DNA from 3 places in the Devosia sp. Micro-HW1 genome. Region 1 is predicted to be linked to each of the others. Evidence: riboswitches for the same ligand, from Rfam matches in the RefSeq annotation. Region 1 holds a riboswitch; each other region holds the start of a gene.
What was found. A riboswitch is a leader RNA that binds a small molecule or an ion and turns the genes downstream of it on or off. The one in region 1 is predicted to bind cobalamin.

Region 1 (5,186 bases):
GCGAAAAGCTGTCGAAATCGTCGTGCTCGTGAGTTTCCCCGCCGTGCTCCAGCTCGTGATGGCTGGGGCGGTTGGCGATGTCGTCCTCGGAGGACATGCCGAGCCCGAGCAGCGCGGTGATGTCGACATGGCCATTGGCGGCTCTGATGACGCCGACGCCGGGCCGGAGTTCGGCGCGAATGTTCTTTTCGACCGTGTCGAGCATGGCGGCGTCGACAAGGTCGGTCTTGTTGATGATGACCATGTCGGCGGCGGAAAGCTGGTCCTCGAAAAGTTCGCCCAGAGGCGTCTCGTGGTCGAGCATTTCGTCCTTACGGCGCTGGGCATCGACCGCGGCTTCGTCGCTGGCGAACCGCCCTTCGGACAGCGCCGCCGCGTCGGCGACGGTGACGACACCGTCGATGGTCACCTGGGCCTTGATCTCGGGCCAGTTGAAAGCGCGGATCAAGGGCTGCGGCAGGGCCAGACCCGAGGTTTCGATGACGATATGATCGAACTTTTCGTCGCGGGCGAGCAGCGCCTGCATGGTTGGGATGAATTCATCGGCCACAGTGCAGCAGATGCAGCCGTTGGAGAGCTCGACCATGTCCTCTTCGCGGCAGGTCTCGTCGCCGCAACCGGCCAGGATGTCCTTGTCGACGCCAAGATCGCCGAACTCGTTGATGATCAGCGCGATGCGCTTGCCCTTGGGGGCATGCGCCAGCATATGGCGCACGAGCGTGGTCTTGCCCGCGCCGAGAAAGCCGGTGATGACGGTGGTAGGGATCTTGGCAGTCATGCGCGCGCTCCAGTTGGAATAGCGGCCGGACGGGCGGCCAGATAGTCGGCCATGCGGCCAAAGGCGAGGCCGAGCACGACCCAGAAGATGGCGCCATTGTAGAGCACGGCCGACACAAATTCGGCGGTGAGGCGCGGCGGCACGCCGGTGGGGTCGCTGGGGGCAACCGGAGCGGAGATGAGCTGGGGCAGCAGCACCAGGGCGACAGCAAGGGCCAGGGCCCAGGGCGCACGGAACTTCGCCACGACGATGAAGGCCGCGCCGGTGGAAAGGGCAGCGGTGAACCACCAGACCTGGCGGGCCAGCGTATCGGCCACCGGCATGCCGGGCATGCCCGGGGGCAGGCCGAGCGCGGGCGCGAGGGTGAAGGCGGCAAAACCCGCGACGCCCCAATAGAGGCCATTGGCGAAGGTGATCGGCAGGTTGAAGACCACCGAGACGGCGCCGATGATGAGCGCATAGCCCGCGGCCATCAGGATGTTGGAAACGACCGTATACGTTGTGCGCTCCAAACCATCCTGGGGCGCCCATTCGTCTTCGGCATGCTCATGGGCGGCGGCGGGCGCGGCTTCATCCGTGCCCTCGGCGTGGACATGAACTTCCGCGCCGGTGCCTTCATAGCTCTCGGCAGCGAAGATCAGCGGGGTGACGCGCCAGGCCTGGAAAGCCGATGTGGCCAAGCCAGCACAAAGGGCTGCGACCAGCGCAGCCAGAAACAGATTGCGGAACATTTTTCCCTCATTTTCCCAGAGGCGCCGGCGGCGCCGCAGCCCGGCCTCAGTGGCAGGGGAAGCCCATGGCGTGACGGGTGTCATGCGCGCCGTTGTGCAGGCGGAAGTCGCCGGCAAAACCGGTGCCGACGAGCAGGGTCATGCCCAGCATGAATGCCAGGACACCGGCGATGAGACGCTGGGACAGGGAAAGGGAATTGAGACCGGTCGAAACCGCAGGCGTATTCATATGGCACCCTCCGTGCGCGGAATAGGATGGACCGCAAAGGGTCCGATTATCCTGATTGCTCAGGGCAAGGGCAGGTCTCCTGGCTCACGGTGAATACAGCGCCCTCGCCTTCCCGGAATTCGACGAATCCAGTGGCAAATGAGAGCGCCCACCGCTTACAGTTGCGGGGGCAGCCACGGATTTGGTCCCTTATGGGTACGCCGCACCGTGTTCCCTTTTGATCCCCTTGCACAGTTACGCGCGGGGAACCTTTGCACTGTCAGGATTACGCCCTGGAGGCGGGCGGGGTCAATCGCGGAAATCGGGATGGGGATAGCCCAGGGACACCGCATAGACATAGGCGCCGACCGTTTCGAGCAGGGGCTCGGTGGACTGGAGCTCAACATCGCCATAGATCGCATCGGTATTGACCTTGACCGGCTCGTCGCCCGGCGTGAAGCGCACCGACAGGTAGCAGCCGCCCGGCAGCTCTGACAGGGCGCCGCTGGGGAAGCTGGCAAAACCGCCATAGTCCCAGCCAAAGCCATTGAGCCGGAAGGGTTCGCCATTGATGTCGGCCACTTCCACGACGGTCATGCCCTGGCGGATGCCACCGGGCGCGGCCAGGGTCGGTGGCAGGTCGACATTGCCCAGTCCCTCGCGCTTCTCCTCGTCCCACCAGGAAAATTCGAGCATGCGATCAGGGTCATCGGGATAGACCCTTGTGCCCAGCATTTCGGTTCCTTCCGGTCCGGGCACGGTGCCGGTCCAGACATTGTCGGCGCCATAGATTTCGATCAGCCTTGCCTCGGAACTATCCATGGCAAAGGCGCCCTCGCAGACTACCTGATCGCGCGGCGGTTTGTCCTTGGCGGCAGCGGGGGCAATGACAAGCGGCAGGGCGAGCGCGGCAAGCAGAAGGCGGGCGGGCATCTGACGGGATCTCCTCGGGCAGCGCCAGATTGGCGCAGGTTATGACGCCCGACAAGAAGCGACTCGCGATATGAACGGGCGCTGAACCCTTCATCGAGGCCCATTGCATGAAACCCATTACCTTCAGCCGCGAGGAAACCAAGGCCATTGTCGGGGAGATCCAGGACTATTTCCGCCACGAGCTCGACCAGACGATCGGCGCCATTCCGGCGGAAATGCTGATGCAGTTCTTCGCCGAAAAGATGGGCGCCTATTTCTACAATCGCGGGATCTACGACGCGCAGCTTCTGGTGCGCAAACAGCTCGACAATGTCAGCGACGAAATCTTCGCGCTTGAGCAGCCGACCAGGCACCTGCGTTAAGGGTTCTTGCCAAGATCGCGGCGGCGACGGAAGAGAAGCGAAAGCGGCCGTGACGCGGGCCGATTCGCTGCAATTCTGGTGATAAATTGGGCTTCAACTTTGCCACGCTCGCCCCAATCGGGCTGCTGATCGCCTCCAACATCTTCATGACCTTTGCCTGGTACTGGCACTTGAAATTCCACAGTTTCGCGCTGTGGGCCGTGGTGCTGATCAGCTGGGGCATAGCCTTTTTCGAGTATTGGCTGGCCATTCCGGCCAACCGGATCGGCCACGAGGTCTATTCGGCGGCCGAGCTCAAGACCATTCAGGAAGTCATTTCGCTCTCGGTCTTTGCGCTGTTCGCCGTGCTTTATCTGGGCGAGAAGCTCACCTGGAACCATGCCATCGGGTTCGGCTTCATCGGCCTGGGCGCCTTTTTCATCTTCAAGGGGCCGCTGAAGTAGGGCCAGCGACCCGCGTTAACCGTCATTGCCGGGCCTGCCCCGGCAATCCACCTTGCGAAAGCGTGGACCACCGGGACAAGCCCGGTGGTGACGATGGATGGCTAGAGCGTGCCTTATTCAGTGAACCGTGCCCGAGCCACCGACGGCGACGATGGTGTAGGGCAGACCGTCCACGGCAATGGCGCGCTCGATCTCGAAGCTTTCGGCGTCTACGACATGCACCTTGCCTTCATTGGGGTCGGTCACGGCGATGACGTCGCCGGCAACGGCCAGGCGCGGACGCGGCAGGCTCCATTCGCCATCCATGGAATAGGGCCCGGTGACGGTAACTGAGCGGACCAGTTCGCCCGTGGTGACGTCCAGTTGGCGCAACTGGCCGTCCTCGGTGAAGATATAGGCAAACTTGGGCCGCACCGGATCGGTGACGAAATGCACGCGGCGCGTGGGCAGGTCGACAAGGCGATAGGGTTCGGCTTCGGCAGGATCGACGATGACCACCTTGTCGGCCCCGTAATTGCCGAGGAAGTACTGCAGCCCCTGCCCGCCGATCAGTGTAGTCGACTTGCCTTCCGGCAGGCCGGCATAGTCGATTTTTTCGACCCTCGGCTCGCCCGAGCCGGAGATGACCAGCAGCCCATCGCCGCAACCCACAACAGTGATATTGCCAGAAGTGGCCTCGCCATGCAGGTCCGGGCACGGATGGGTGTCACCCACCACATTGCCCTCGGCATCGAGCACATTGAGACCAAGGCGCGGCTTCTTCTCGTCATCGGCATCGGCGACCGAAACCAGGGTAAAATCCCCCCAGGGAATGGCCACGCCATGATGGGCCGTGCCGCTATCGAGCACCGTGGTGGCCAGCGCGCCGTCATGCGCCCAGGCATAGGGATCGAACAGGTTCACGAGACCCGAGCCGTCGAAGAACATGGCGACCTTGCCGTCGTGTTCGACGAAATGGGCCGGTTTGTCGCCTGTGAGCGTGGCGTCCACCAGCCTGGGTTCGGTCACTTCGATGTCGCCATGGTCACCATGATCATCGATGGCGATGCCGGAATCGATGGCCGAAACCAGGTTTCCGGCCCCCTGCACGGCAAACACGGCGCCATCAGCGGCGTAGAGACTGGCAGGGCTAGCCAGCGCGAAGGTGGCGACAGCGTTCCCGGTTTCGAGATCGAGGGCCGTCACCTCCGGCGCGGTGTGATCGCCGATGAAGAGACGCCAGGCATGGGTTTTGTCGGCCAAAGCAGGAGCACTGAGCGCCGTGGCGGCAAGCAGGGCGAGAGAGAGAATTTTGTGCATTTTACCTCCGGTATGTTAGCACATTACGTCGCAAGGGACGCGAATGGGGGATGTTGGTTCTGAACAGGATGGGAGATGGACGTCGAGGGTGTCCCGGCGCGTGCCGACCCCTACCCTCAATCCCTCCCATCAAGGGGAGGAGGAGACAATGAACACCAGGGCGGCAGACTTTCGCCTCCCTCCCTTGATGGGGAAGGTCTTAGGGTGGTGTGATGGCGCGGTGCTGTGTTGAGCCTAGCCCAGGCAGTCCACCAGCCCGCTGGCGAGATCGCGCAGCAGCTGGTGATAGAGGTCCGGTCCTTCCGAGAGAGCCGAGCCTTCAGGGTCGAGCGTGCCGGCCCGGGCTTCGGTGCCCTCGACAATGGTGCTGACAATGGCGGGCTCGAAATTGGGTTCGGCAAAGACGCAGGTGGCGCCCAGATTGCTCACCTT
Region 2 (5,186 bases), 1.4 Mb from region 1:
CTCGAACTGGATCTCGGCGATGATCTGGAAGAATTCGCGCGCCTTGATCTTCTTCTTCTTGATGCGCTTGTCCTCGACCATCTCGCGGTACTTCTCGGTGACCGAAATCTCGGTCATCGGCACGCCATAGACGCGCTGCACGTCATAGGGCGAGAACAGGTACATGTCCTCGTTATCGCGGGCCAATTCGAACGTGATGTCGGGGATCACGACGCCGAGCGACAGCGTCTTGATGCGGACCTTTTCGTCGGCATTCTCGCGCTTGGTATCGAGGAAGCGCATGATGTCTGGGTGGTGGGCATGCAGATACACGGCCCCCGCACCCTGGCGAGCGCCAAGCTGGTTGGCATAGGAGAAGCTGTCTTCGAGCAGCTTCATGACCGGCAGCACGCCCGAGGACTGGTTCTCGATCTGCTTGATGGGGGCGCCCATCTCACGGATATTGGTGAGGCTCAGCGCCACGCCGCCGCCGCGCTTGGAAAGCTGCAGAGCCGAGTTTATGGCCCGGCCGATCGATTCCATATTGTCTTCGACGCGCAGGAGGAAACACGAGACGAGCTCGCCGCGCTGCTTCTTGCCGGCATTGAGGAAGGTCGGGGTCGCGGGCTGGAAACGGCCGGAAATGATCTCGTCGACGAGATTGCGGGCCAGCACTTCATCGCCGCGGGCCAGAGCCAGCGCCACCATGCAGACGCGGTCTTCATAGCGCTCAAGGTAGCGCTTGCCGTCAAAAGTCTTCAGCGTGTAGCTGGTGTAATACTTGAAGGCGCCGAGGAAGGTCGGGAAGCGGAACTTCTTGTCATAGGCGTAATCGTAGAGATCGCGCACGAAGTTGAAGCTGTAGTGATCGAGCACGTCCTGCTCGTAATAGCCTTCTTCGACGAGATAGGTCAGCTTTTCCCGCAGATTGTGAAAGAACACCGTGTTCTGGTTCACATGCTGCAGGAAATACTGGTGCGCCGCCTGCTTGTCCTTGTCGAACTGGATCTTGCCCTGGTCATCATAGAGATTGAGCATGGCATTGAGGGCGTGGAAGTCGAGCGACTGATCCTGGCCCTGACCCTTGGCGGGGCGTTCTTCCGTGCGGTCTAGTGTGAGCGTATCCAAAACCGTTCCAGTCCCTGTCTGACATTGGCGACGTCCTCATCGGTGCCGAAAAGCTCGAACCGGTAGAGGAGCGGCACGGCGCATTTTTGCGAGACGATGTCGCCCGCAATGCAATAGCCCGTGCCGAAATTCGTGTTGCCCGCGGCGATGACGCCGCGGATGAGATTGCGGTTGCCCGCGATATTGAGGAAGCGGATCACCGGCTTGGGCACCGCGCCCTTGCCGTCGCCGCCCCCATAGGTGGGCAGGACCAGCACGAAAGGTTCGTCCATCACCGGTGGCTCGCTCAAAGCGTCCACCGGCAACCTGACCCCGCCCACGCCCAGCTTTTCGACAAAGCGATGGGTGTTTTCCGAGGTGCTGGAATAATAAACGAGGCCGCCCATGCTGACGCCCTACCCCGTTTCAGAATCAGGCCAGCGCGCCGATCATGTCGGGGCGGAAACCGGCCCAGTGGGTATCACCGGCGACGACGACCGGCACCTGGCGATAGCCCATCTCTTCGACACGCGCATAGGCGTCGGCGTCGGCGGAGATGTCGACCACGGTGTAGTCGAGGCCCTTGCGGTCAAGCGCGCGGGTGGTCGCGGTGCACTGGACGCAGGCGGGCTTGCTATAGACGGTGATGTTCATCAATTTCCCCAAGCTGGTATTCGGTGCGGGGGCAGAGGACGAGACGACAGGGCTGGGCTGAACCCGGCACAGATCGCCGCCGCCCGGAAACCCCGCCGGTGGACGTATGTGTTGAGGCAGGTCTCCTGGCTCGCGGATCGGCATTTCTGTTCGGCCTTCCCAGGTCACTGGAACCCAGTGGCACACGCGAACAGAGACTCACCGCTGACAGTTGCGGGGGCAGCTCCGGAATGACCAGCCGCTGCACACGCCTGACGCACCGAATTCCCGTCTTAGCCTCCACCCCTTGGGAGCGAAGGAACCTTCAACGCTACATATAGTATGTGACAGGACGGATTCGTCAACGCGCCAGACGCGTCACATGACCGCCATGATTCGCGTTTTTGGGCTTGATTTCGCTAAGCCCTGATTCGCCATGGGAGAGGCGGAAAGCATGTGCATCGCTTCACGCGCTCGTGAACCAGAATGGGTGTCCGCACGGCCAGGCATGGCGGGAACCAACCGCGACCGCCTGGGTTAGAGGTGGTGCGTTTCACGCACGCGCCCGCGCCAGTGCGGCATGGCTCGCCCATGAGGGTCGGGCCGGCGGGGTGCCCACTGTCGTCTTATTCCGAGCGGCCCGGTCAGCGGGGCATGGAGGACGGGCATGAGCATCGAATTCTATGACCGGCATGGCTCGGCATGCCTCTATTCTGATGACGATGAGCACCTCTATGCCTGGGACGGCGTCCCCATCGGCTATTTCTATGGCGACCATGTCTATCTGTTTTCCGGCGCCCATTTCGGCTGGTACACGAAGGGGTGGATCGTCGACAACCAGGGCTACCGCATCTATTTTTCGGGAAGCGCCAGGGGTGGCCCGCTGACGCCAACACCGCGGCCCACACCATTCAAGCAGATCAAGCAGCCCATGCCTTTCAAAGAGAACCGCGCGCCCATGCCCGTCAAGCCGCTCGCAAAGAATGCCTGGGCTGACTATGCCTGGTAGAGCGCGTGCCGCATCGGGAGCATTGGGTGCCATCATGCTGGTCCTGGCCACTGGCGCACCGTTGATGGCCGAAGCGACGGGCCAGGACGCTGACAAATCGTGTTTTGGCCTCGCCGGGCGCGACATCTGTATTGCGGAGGACAACTACCGGACTGATGTCTGCCGCGCCATCGAAGCCTTCGCCACCCATTGGGAACTGCCGGTCGCCTATTTTGCCCGCCTGATCTGGCAGGAAAGCCGCTTCGATCCCTTTGCCCTGAGCCCCGCCGGCGCCCAGGGCATCGCCCAGTTCATGCCGACCACTGCGGAGTTGCGCGGCGTCGTCAACCCGTTCGATGCCGCCGAGGCCATGGCCCGCTCGGCCGAGTATCTGCGCTTTCTTGAACTCAAGTTTGGCAATCTGGGGCTGGCGGCAGCCGCCTATAATGGCGGTGAAGGGCGCATGGGGCGCTATGTGGCCAATGGCGGGGTGCTGCCTGCCGAGACGCGTGAATACGTCATGATCGTCACCGGGCACCCGGTCGACCACTGGCTGGCGGGCACGGTGGGTGAGGTTGATTATACCCTCGACCAGTCGAGTGACTTCCAGACCGCCTGCCTCGACATGGCTGCCGCCGTCCGCCCGCCCGATCTCACCGCCAGCCCGGCTCAATGGCAGCCCTGGGGCGTGCTGATCGCCCAGACCGCCTCGGCCGACCTGGCGCAGAACAAGTTCCAGTCGACCCAGAGCCAGTTCGCTGGCCTTTTGGGCAGCGAGCAATTGATGCTGATCACCGCGCGCAATCCGAAGTTCTCCAACCAGTTGCGGTTCTCGGCCATGGTCGGACGCCAGAGCCGGGGTGAAGCCGAGGACCTCTGCCAGCGCCTGCTTGCCGCCGGGGGAAATTGCATCGTGCAGAAGAACGCCCCCTGACCTCCACCGAATCCCCATTGACGAGCGCCCCCGCCCGGGCGTATTTCCGGCCTCAGGACACCTCGCCCTAACGCGAGGCGCATAGGCCTGGGAGGGCCGCTTGATATGGCTGAAATGCCTCAAACCGCACCGGCGGTGAAACCGGCTAATCCAAATTTTTCGTCGGGTCCGTGTGCCAAGCGTCCAGGTTGGACGATTGATGCGCTTGCCGGTGCCCTGACCGGCCGCTCGCATCGTGCCAAGGTCGCCAAGGCCCGCATCCAGCAGGCCATCGACCTCACCCGCGAACTGCTCGAAGTGCCCGCCGACTATCGCATCGGCATTGTCCCCGCCTCCGATACCGGCGCGGTGGAGATGTTCCTCTGGAGCGCCCTGGGCGCCCGCGGCGTCGACATGCTGGCCTGGGAATCGTTTGGCGCCGGCTGGGTCACCGATGTGCAGAAGCAGCTCAAGCTCGATGACGTACGTGTGCTCGAAGCGCCCTATGGCGAGCTGCCCGACCTCACTCAGGTCGATTTCAAGCGCGACGTGGTCTTCACCTGGAACGGCACCACTTCGGGCGTCCGCGTTCCCGATGCCGACTGGATTCCGGAGAACCGCGAAGGCCTCACCATCTGCGACGCCACCTCGGCTGCCTTTGCCCAGAAGCTTGATTTCCAGAAGCTCGATGTCGTCACCTTCTCCTGGCAGAAGGCTCTCGGCGGCGAAGCTGCCCACGGCATTCTCATCCTCTCGCCCCGCGCCGTCGAACGGCTCGAGACCTACAAGCCCGACCGTCCGCTGCCCAAGATTTTCCGCCTGACCAAGGGCGGCAAGCTGATCGAAGGCATCTTCAAGGCCGAGACCATCAATACCGTCTCGATGCTCTGTATCGAGGACGCCATTGACGCGATGCAGTGGGGCCTGAAGATCGGTGGTTTGCAGGCCATGCAGGCGCGCGCCGATGCCAATTTCGGGGTTCTGGCCGACTGGGTCGAAAAGACCGACTGGGTCGATTTCCTCGCCAAGAAGGCCGATCAGCGCTCGAACACTTCGGTGTGTCTCTCGATCGTCGATCCTGACGTCGTGGCGCTCGATGCCGACGGCCAGGCCGCCTTTGCCAGGGCCATTGTCGCCCGCCTCGACAAGCTCGGCGTTGGTTATGACTTCGGCTCCTACAAGGACGCTCCGGCGGGCCTTCGGATCTGGGCCGGCTCGACCATTGAAGCCTCCGACCTTGCGGCGCTGACCCCGTGGCTCGACTGGGCCTTTGCTCAGGAAAAGGCCGCGCTGAAGGCAGCTGCTTAAGACGCTTTCGCCCACGCGACGCCATTCGCTCTTTCGTCATTGCCGGGCTTGTCCCGGCAGTCCATGGACCACCGGGACAAGCCCGGTGGTGACGATGGTGGGGAGGCGACGGCAAGACACATTCATGCGGCTCCTCAGGTCCAGGACCTGGCTCCGCAGCCAAAAACCGGAAAAGCCAAAATGCCCAAAGTTCTCGTTTCCGACAAACTGAGCCCGACCGCCGTCCAGATCTTCAAGGACAATGGCGTCGAGGTGGAC
Region 3 (5,186 bases), 1.9 Mb from region 1:
CTTGTTCCGTCGATAGCCGAACCCCCACCCTTGATCCCTCCCCACAGGGGGGAGGGAGACGATGAACATTGCGGCCGATGCTTGCGCCTCCCTTCCATTGAGGGAGGGGGTGGGAATGGGGTTCCTGGCCCATCCGCGCCGTCACCACCCGGCTTGACCGGGTGGTCCATGCGGGCCGAAGCAGATGGATTGCCCGGTCAAGCCGGGCAATGACGGTGTTGGGGGCTACCGAGCTTTCGACTACCGGGCTCAGTTCAGCGCCGCCAGTTGGGCGCCGAGGTTTTCGACGCCTTCGACGTAGCGGACGCCGAGGAGGGTGGCGGAGAATGGGACGGTGACGAACTGGTCGTTCTGGACCGCAGGCAGGGTCGAGAGGACCGGGTCGGTCTTGAGGTGGGCGATCTTCTCGGCGGCGGTGGACCACTCGGCATCGATAAGCACGATGACATCAGGATTGCCAGCCACCACAGCTTCCCAGGCCAGGTCGGCCCAGCGGCCTTCGACCCTGGCGGCGATGTTTTCGAGACCGACAGAGTGGAGCAGCAGGCCCGGTGCGCCGCAGCAAGCGGCCGAGAAGGCGGTTTCGGTGCCCGAGTCGTAGAGGAAGGCGCGCTTGCCCTGGCCCGGATTGGCGCCGGCCACGGCATCGAGACGGGTGCGGATGTCAGTGGCGACCGCGGTGGCCATGTCCTCGACGCCGAACAGGGCGCCGATGCGCTCAAGATCGATGAAGAGGGGATCGGTGGTAAGCTTCACGTCGGCCGGGTGCAGGTTGCGGCATTCGGCATTGACGAGATAGGTGCCGATACCGAGCTCGTTCCATTCCTGCTGGCTGCCGAGGGCCTTTTCGCCAAAGGCGGAATTGAAGCCGGCAAAGAGGAAATCCGGGTTTTCGGCGAGCACGACCTCGCGAGCCGGATATTCGGCAGCAAGGACCGGGATGCTGTCATAAGCCGCCTTCCAGCGTTCGGGAATGGCATCATCGAGATAGGCCGTGCCGGCGAGGTGAGATTCGAGACCCAAAGCCAGCATGATTTCGGTGGCCTGCTGGTTGAGGGTGACGACACGGCCCGGCGCGGCGTCGAAGGGGGAAACGGTTTCGCAGCTTTCGATTTTCAGATCCCGAGCAAAGGCGGGGGTGACAGCCAAAGCCAGGACGGCGGCCGTGACAAAGCTGAGTTTCATTGGATAGCTCCCAAAGGATGGGGGTATGCGGCGCTTGGCGCCAAACCGGCGTCAGCTTGCATCGTGCCTTGCGTCCTCGGCTGAGGATGCAAAGCTGCGTATTCGCACACGGACGTGTCGCGTCATCATACCTGCCCCTGCCGGAACACCTCGTCCGGCTTCATGGTTTTTCGTTGGGCAGGTCTCCTGGCTCACGGCTCCTGACGCGCTCGCCGTCTTCCCGGGTGGTGGACCCAGTGACATAGGTGGCGAAGTGCTGACCGCTTACAGTTGCGAGGGCAGCCTCGGTTTTGGCCCCTGATGGGTAATCCGCACCGTGTTCCCTTTTAATCCCCGTTGGCCTGAGCCGCCGGGGAACCGAACGACATGGCGGTTATGCGGGGGAAAATGAGGAAGTGTCAATGGGATGGGTAGGGTACTCCCACCCGGCCTCCCCCTGCTACAGGGGGAGGAGAAAGGGCTCAGCCCTCCCTGATCCAGACGCTCATGGGGCCGGGAGCGCGGTTGGCCCAGAGGTAGTAGGGGATGGCGGTGAGGGGCGTCGGCGAGGGCGCAGGGGGCGTCGTGCGGTAGAGGTCGTTGCCCCAGTCGTCGCCGGCAAGGTTTTGCGCTTCTGCCACGAGGGTGACGATGCCGCCGAAAAGATCGGGGCGCAGGTCCTCGCTTATCGCCGCATCGCGCGGCAGGACGAGATCGGGGACTGGCGCCGGATTGTCGACCTGCTCGGCGCAGTAGACGAGGGGGCCGCGGGCCAGGGCGACGCGGCCGCGATCCATCTTCACCTTGGGATTGGCGTAGAGGCGGCGGGGCGGCATGGGGAGGTCGAGATCGATGGTGTCGCCCTCGATCCAGTCGCGGGTAATGGTGAGATAGCCCTGCTGGGTCTGTCCGGGCACATCGACCGGGTTGCCGTTGAGATCGGCGACGGCGTCCTTGGCCCAGGCGGGGATGCGGAGCTTCAGCGTGAAAGGGCCGTGGCCATCGGGGTGCACGGTGATGCGGATCGTGCCCGAGAGCGGATAGAGCGATGACTCTTCGATGCGGATGCGGCGGCCGTCGAGATCAAGCGTGGCGCTGTTGCCGCCATAGAGGTTGATGGCGATGGCATCGGGACCGGTGGAATAGAAATAGCCGCCAACCGAGGCGATGAGGCGCGACACGTTCATGGTGCAGCAGGGGCAGGGGTGCCAGGGCCAGCGGCGATGGGAGCCGTCGCTTTCGAGTTTGTTCTCGTAGAAGTAGAGGGTGCCGTCGCGGCCGAGGCCAGAGAGGACGCCGTTGTAGAGCGCCAGCTCCATGGCTTCGGCATAGTGGCCGTCGAGATCGAGATTGAGCATGCGCTGGGCCCAGAAGACGAAGGCGATGGACGCGCAGGTCTCGCAATAGGCGGTGTCGTTGGGCAGGTCGTAGTCGGTGGTGAAGCCCTCGTTGGAAGCCGACGGGCCGAAGCCGCCGGTGACATACATGCGGGTGGTGGTCACGTCCTTCCAGAGCACTTCGCAGGCATGGCGGAGGCTGTCGTCATCCAGTTCGGCGGCGAGATCGGCCATGGCCGAATACATGTACATGGCGCGGACGGCGTGGCCGACCACCTTGTCCTGCTCGCGCACCGGCTTGTGCGACTGGGAATATTGGTGATTGCCGCTCTTGTAGAAATGGAAATCCTTCGGATCGGCGCCGCGGGCAACCGCTTCCTCGTCGAAATAATGCGGTTCGGCGCCGCGCTGGTCGATGAAATAGGCCGCCAGGTCGAGCTGCTTGCGCTCGCCGGTGAGGCGATAAAGTTTGACCAGCGCCAGCTCGATTTCCTGATGGCCGTCGTAGCCCTTTTTCTGGCCGGGGCCCGTGCCGAAGACGGTGCGGATATGGTCGAGATAGCGTTCGAGCACATCGAGCAGCTGGCGCTTGCCGGTGGCCTGATAGTAGGCGATGGCGCCTTCGAGCAGGTGCCCGGCATTGTAGAGTTCGTGGCGGTCGCGCAGGTTGGTCCAGCGCTTGTCGATCTCTTGGCCCTGATACCAGAGATTGAGGTAGCCGTCGGGCATCTGCACCTCGGCGAGGCGCGCGGCGATGGCATCGACCCTGGCTTCGAGATCGGGGTCGCGGCGGTGGCGCAGGGCATAGCCGGCGGCCTCGATCCACTTGCCGATGTCACTGTCCCAGAACACCTGATGGGTATGGCCATCGGGTCCACCCATGCGGGGGATGCGCAGGGGTGGCGGCGGGTCTTTGAGTTCGAGTGACTCGAGAATGCCGCTCTCGCCGAGTTTTTCAAACTGGCTGGGAACGGTGCGGGTGAGCACGATTTCGAGCCGCTCGGCCCAGAAGGGCCCAGTGAGGCTCACCCGGGTGAAATCGACGGGGGAATAGCTGCGCATGATGTCTCCTCGAAATAAGTATGACTTATTGATCGGAGGGCAGCAATGGGGCGCGGGATGTGAAGGGCAGAGCAACCAGCGGGCTTGCCTCCGTGCGCCGGCTGGCTCATGAGACAGGTCAGGAGATTGTTCGACATGTCCAAGGGTCCCACGGTTCTCGCGCCGCTGCGCAACGAGAATTTTCGCATGCTCTGGCTGGCGACGCTGGCGTCCAATCTGGGTGGGTTGGTGCAGGCGGTGGGCGCGGGCTGGATGATGACCACGCTGACCACGTCGCACAATATGGTGGCGCTGGTGCAGGCATCGAACACGCTGCCGATCATGGTGTTTTCCATCGCCGCCGGGGCGCTGGCCGACAATTTCGACCGGCGGACGGTGATGCTGATTGCCCAGACGGGCATGGGGCTGGTGTCGCTGGCGCTGGCCATTACCGCCTGGCTCGGCCTGCTCAATCCGTGGCTGCTGCTGACCTTCACCTTCCTCATCGGCGCGGGCACGGCGCTGTTCAACCCGTCATGGCAGGCGTCGATGGGCGATGTGGTGCCGCGCGAAGACCTGCCGGGGGCGGTGACGCTCAATGCCATGGGCTTCAACATGATGCGCAGCGTCGGTCCGGCGGTGGGCGGCATGATCGTGGCCTTTGCCGGGGCGGGCGCGGCCTTTGCGCTCAATGCCGTGTCCTACATTCCGCTGATCGGTGCGCTTTATCGCTGGAAGCCGCAGCGGGCGCCGGCGCGCCTGCCGCGGGAGCGGCTGGGCAGCGCCATGTGGGCCGGCGTGCGCTATGTGTCGATGTCGCCCAACCTGATGACCGTGATGTTCCGCGGGTTCCTGTTCGGCGCGTCGGCCATCGTCATCCTGGCCCTGCTGCCGGTGCTGGCGGAGGACTATCTGGGCGGTGGCGCGCTGATCTATGGCACGCTGCTGGGCTGTTTCGGGGTGGGCGCCATCCTCGGCGCCTTCCTCAACGGGCGGGTGCGGCAGGTGTTCAGCAACGAGAACATCGTGCGGGCGGCCTGCCTCGGCTTTGCCCTCAGCTGTATCGGCCTGGCGTTCAGCCGCGATGCCGTTCTCAGCCACATCCTGCTGCTGCCCGCCGGGGCGAGCTGGGTGCTGGCGCTGAGCCTATTTAATGTCTCGATCCAGCTCGCGTCACCGCGCTGGGTGGTGGGTCGGGCGCTCTCGCTTTACCAAACGGCCACGTTCGGCGGCATGGCGGGCGGCAGCTGGATCTGGGGCGTGACCTCGGACGGGCTCGGCATGGACTGGGCGCTGCTGATCGCCAGCGGCGTGCTGGTGATCTGCGGCCTGGTGGGCCTGAAACTGGCGCTGCCGCAATTCGACCAGCGTGACCTCAATCCGCTCGACACCTTCAATGAGCCGATCCTGCGGCTGGATCTCAGGCCGCGCAGCGGACCGATCATGGTGATGATCGACTACCAGATCCTGCAGGAGGACATTCCCGCCTTCCTGCGGCTGATGAGCGAGCGACGGCGCATCCGCATCCGCGACGGAGCGCGGCAATGGACCTTGCTGCGCGACCTCGAGCGGCCCGACCTGTGGGTGGAGAGTTATCACGTGCCCACCTGGGTCGACTATGTGCGGCACAACCTGCGGCGCACC

Region 2: it holds a riboswitch for cobalamin, as region 1 does, so the genes downstream of both, nrdH (glutaredoxin-like protein NrdH) here and MQW79_RS16905 (CbtB domain-containing protein) in region 1, are expected to answer to the same signal.
Region 3: it holds a riboswitch for cobalamin, as region 1 does, so the genes downstream of both, MQW79_RS06785 (ABC transporter substrate-binding protein) here and MQW79_RS16905 (CbtB domain-containing protein) in region 1, are expected to answer to the same signal.

What each region holds. Positions count from the first base shown of each region.
Region 1 is NZ_CP094375.1:3,507,431-3,512,616, reverse strand. Features, by position in the region: gene cobW (cobalamin biosynthesis protein CobW) at 1-778, opposite strand, end outside; gene MQW79_RS16910 (CbtA family protein) at 775-1,509, opposite strand; gene MQW79_RS16905 (CbtB domain-containing protein) at 1,556-1,738, opposite strand; cobalamin riboswitch at 1,791-2,006, opposite strand; gene MQW79_RS16900 (hypothetical protein) at 2,027-2,650, opposite strand; gene MQW79_RS16895 (DUF2164 domain-containing protein) at 2,758-3,012, shown strand; gene MQW79_RS16890 (DMT family protein) at 3,099-3,455, shown strand; gene aztD (zinc metallochaperone AztD) at 3,573-4,754, opposite strand; gene znuA (zinc ABC transporter substrate-binding protein ZnuA) at 4,989-5,186, opposite strand, start outside.
Region 2 is NZ_CP094375.1:2,156,525-2,161,710, forward strand. Features, by position in the region: gene nrdE (class 1b ribonucleoside-diphosphate reductase subunit alpha) at 1-1,107, opposite strand, end outside; gene nrdI (class Ib ribonucleoside-diphosphate reductase assembly flavoprotein NrdI) at 1,089-1,493, opposite strand; gene nrdH (glutaredoxin-like protein NrdH) at 1,519-1,740, opposite strand; cobalamin riboswitch at 1,839-2,061, opposite strand; gene MQW79_RS10240 (4-fold beta flower protein) at 2,387-2,728, shown strand; gene MQW79_RS10245 (lytic transglycosylase domain-containing protein) at 2,763-3,641, shown strand; gene MQW79_RS10250 (phosphoserine transaminase) at 3,756-4,928, shown strand; gene serA (phosphoglycerate dehydrogenase) at 5,109-5,186, shown strand, end outside.
Region 3 is NZ_CP094375.1:1,447,049-1,452,234, reverse strand. Features, by position in the region: gene MQW79_RS06785 (ABC transporter substrate-binding protein) at 250-1,185, opposite strand; cobalamin riboswitch at 1,345-1,562, opposite strand; gene MQW79_RS06780 (glycoside hydrolase family 127 protein) at 1,647-3,563, opposite strand; gene MQW79_RS06775 (MFS transporter) at 3,699-5,186, shown strand, end outside.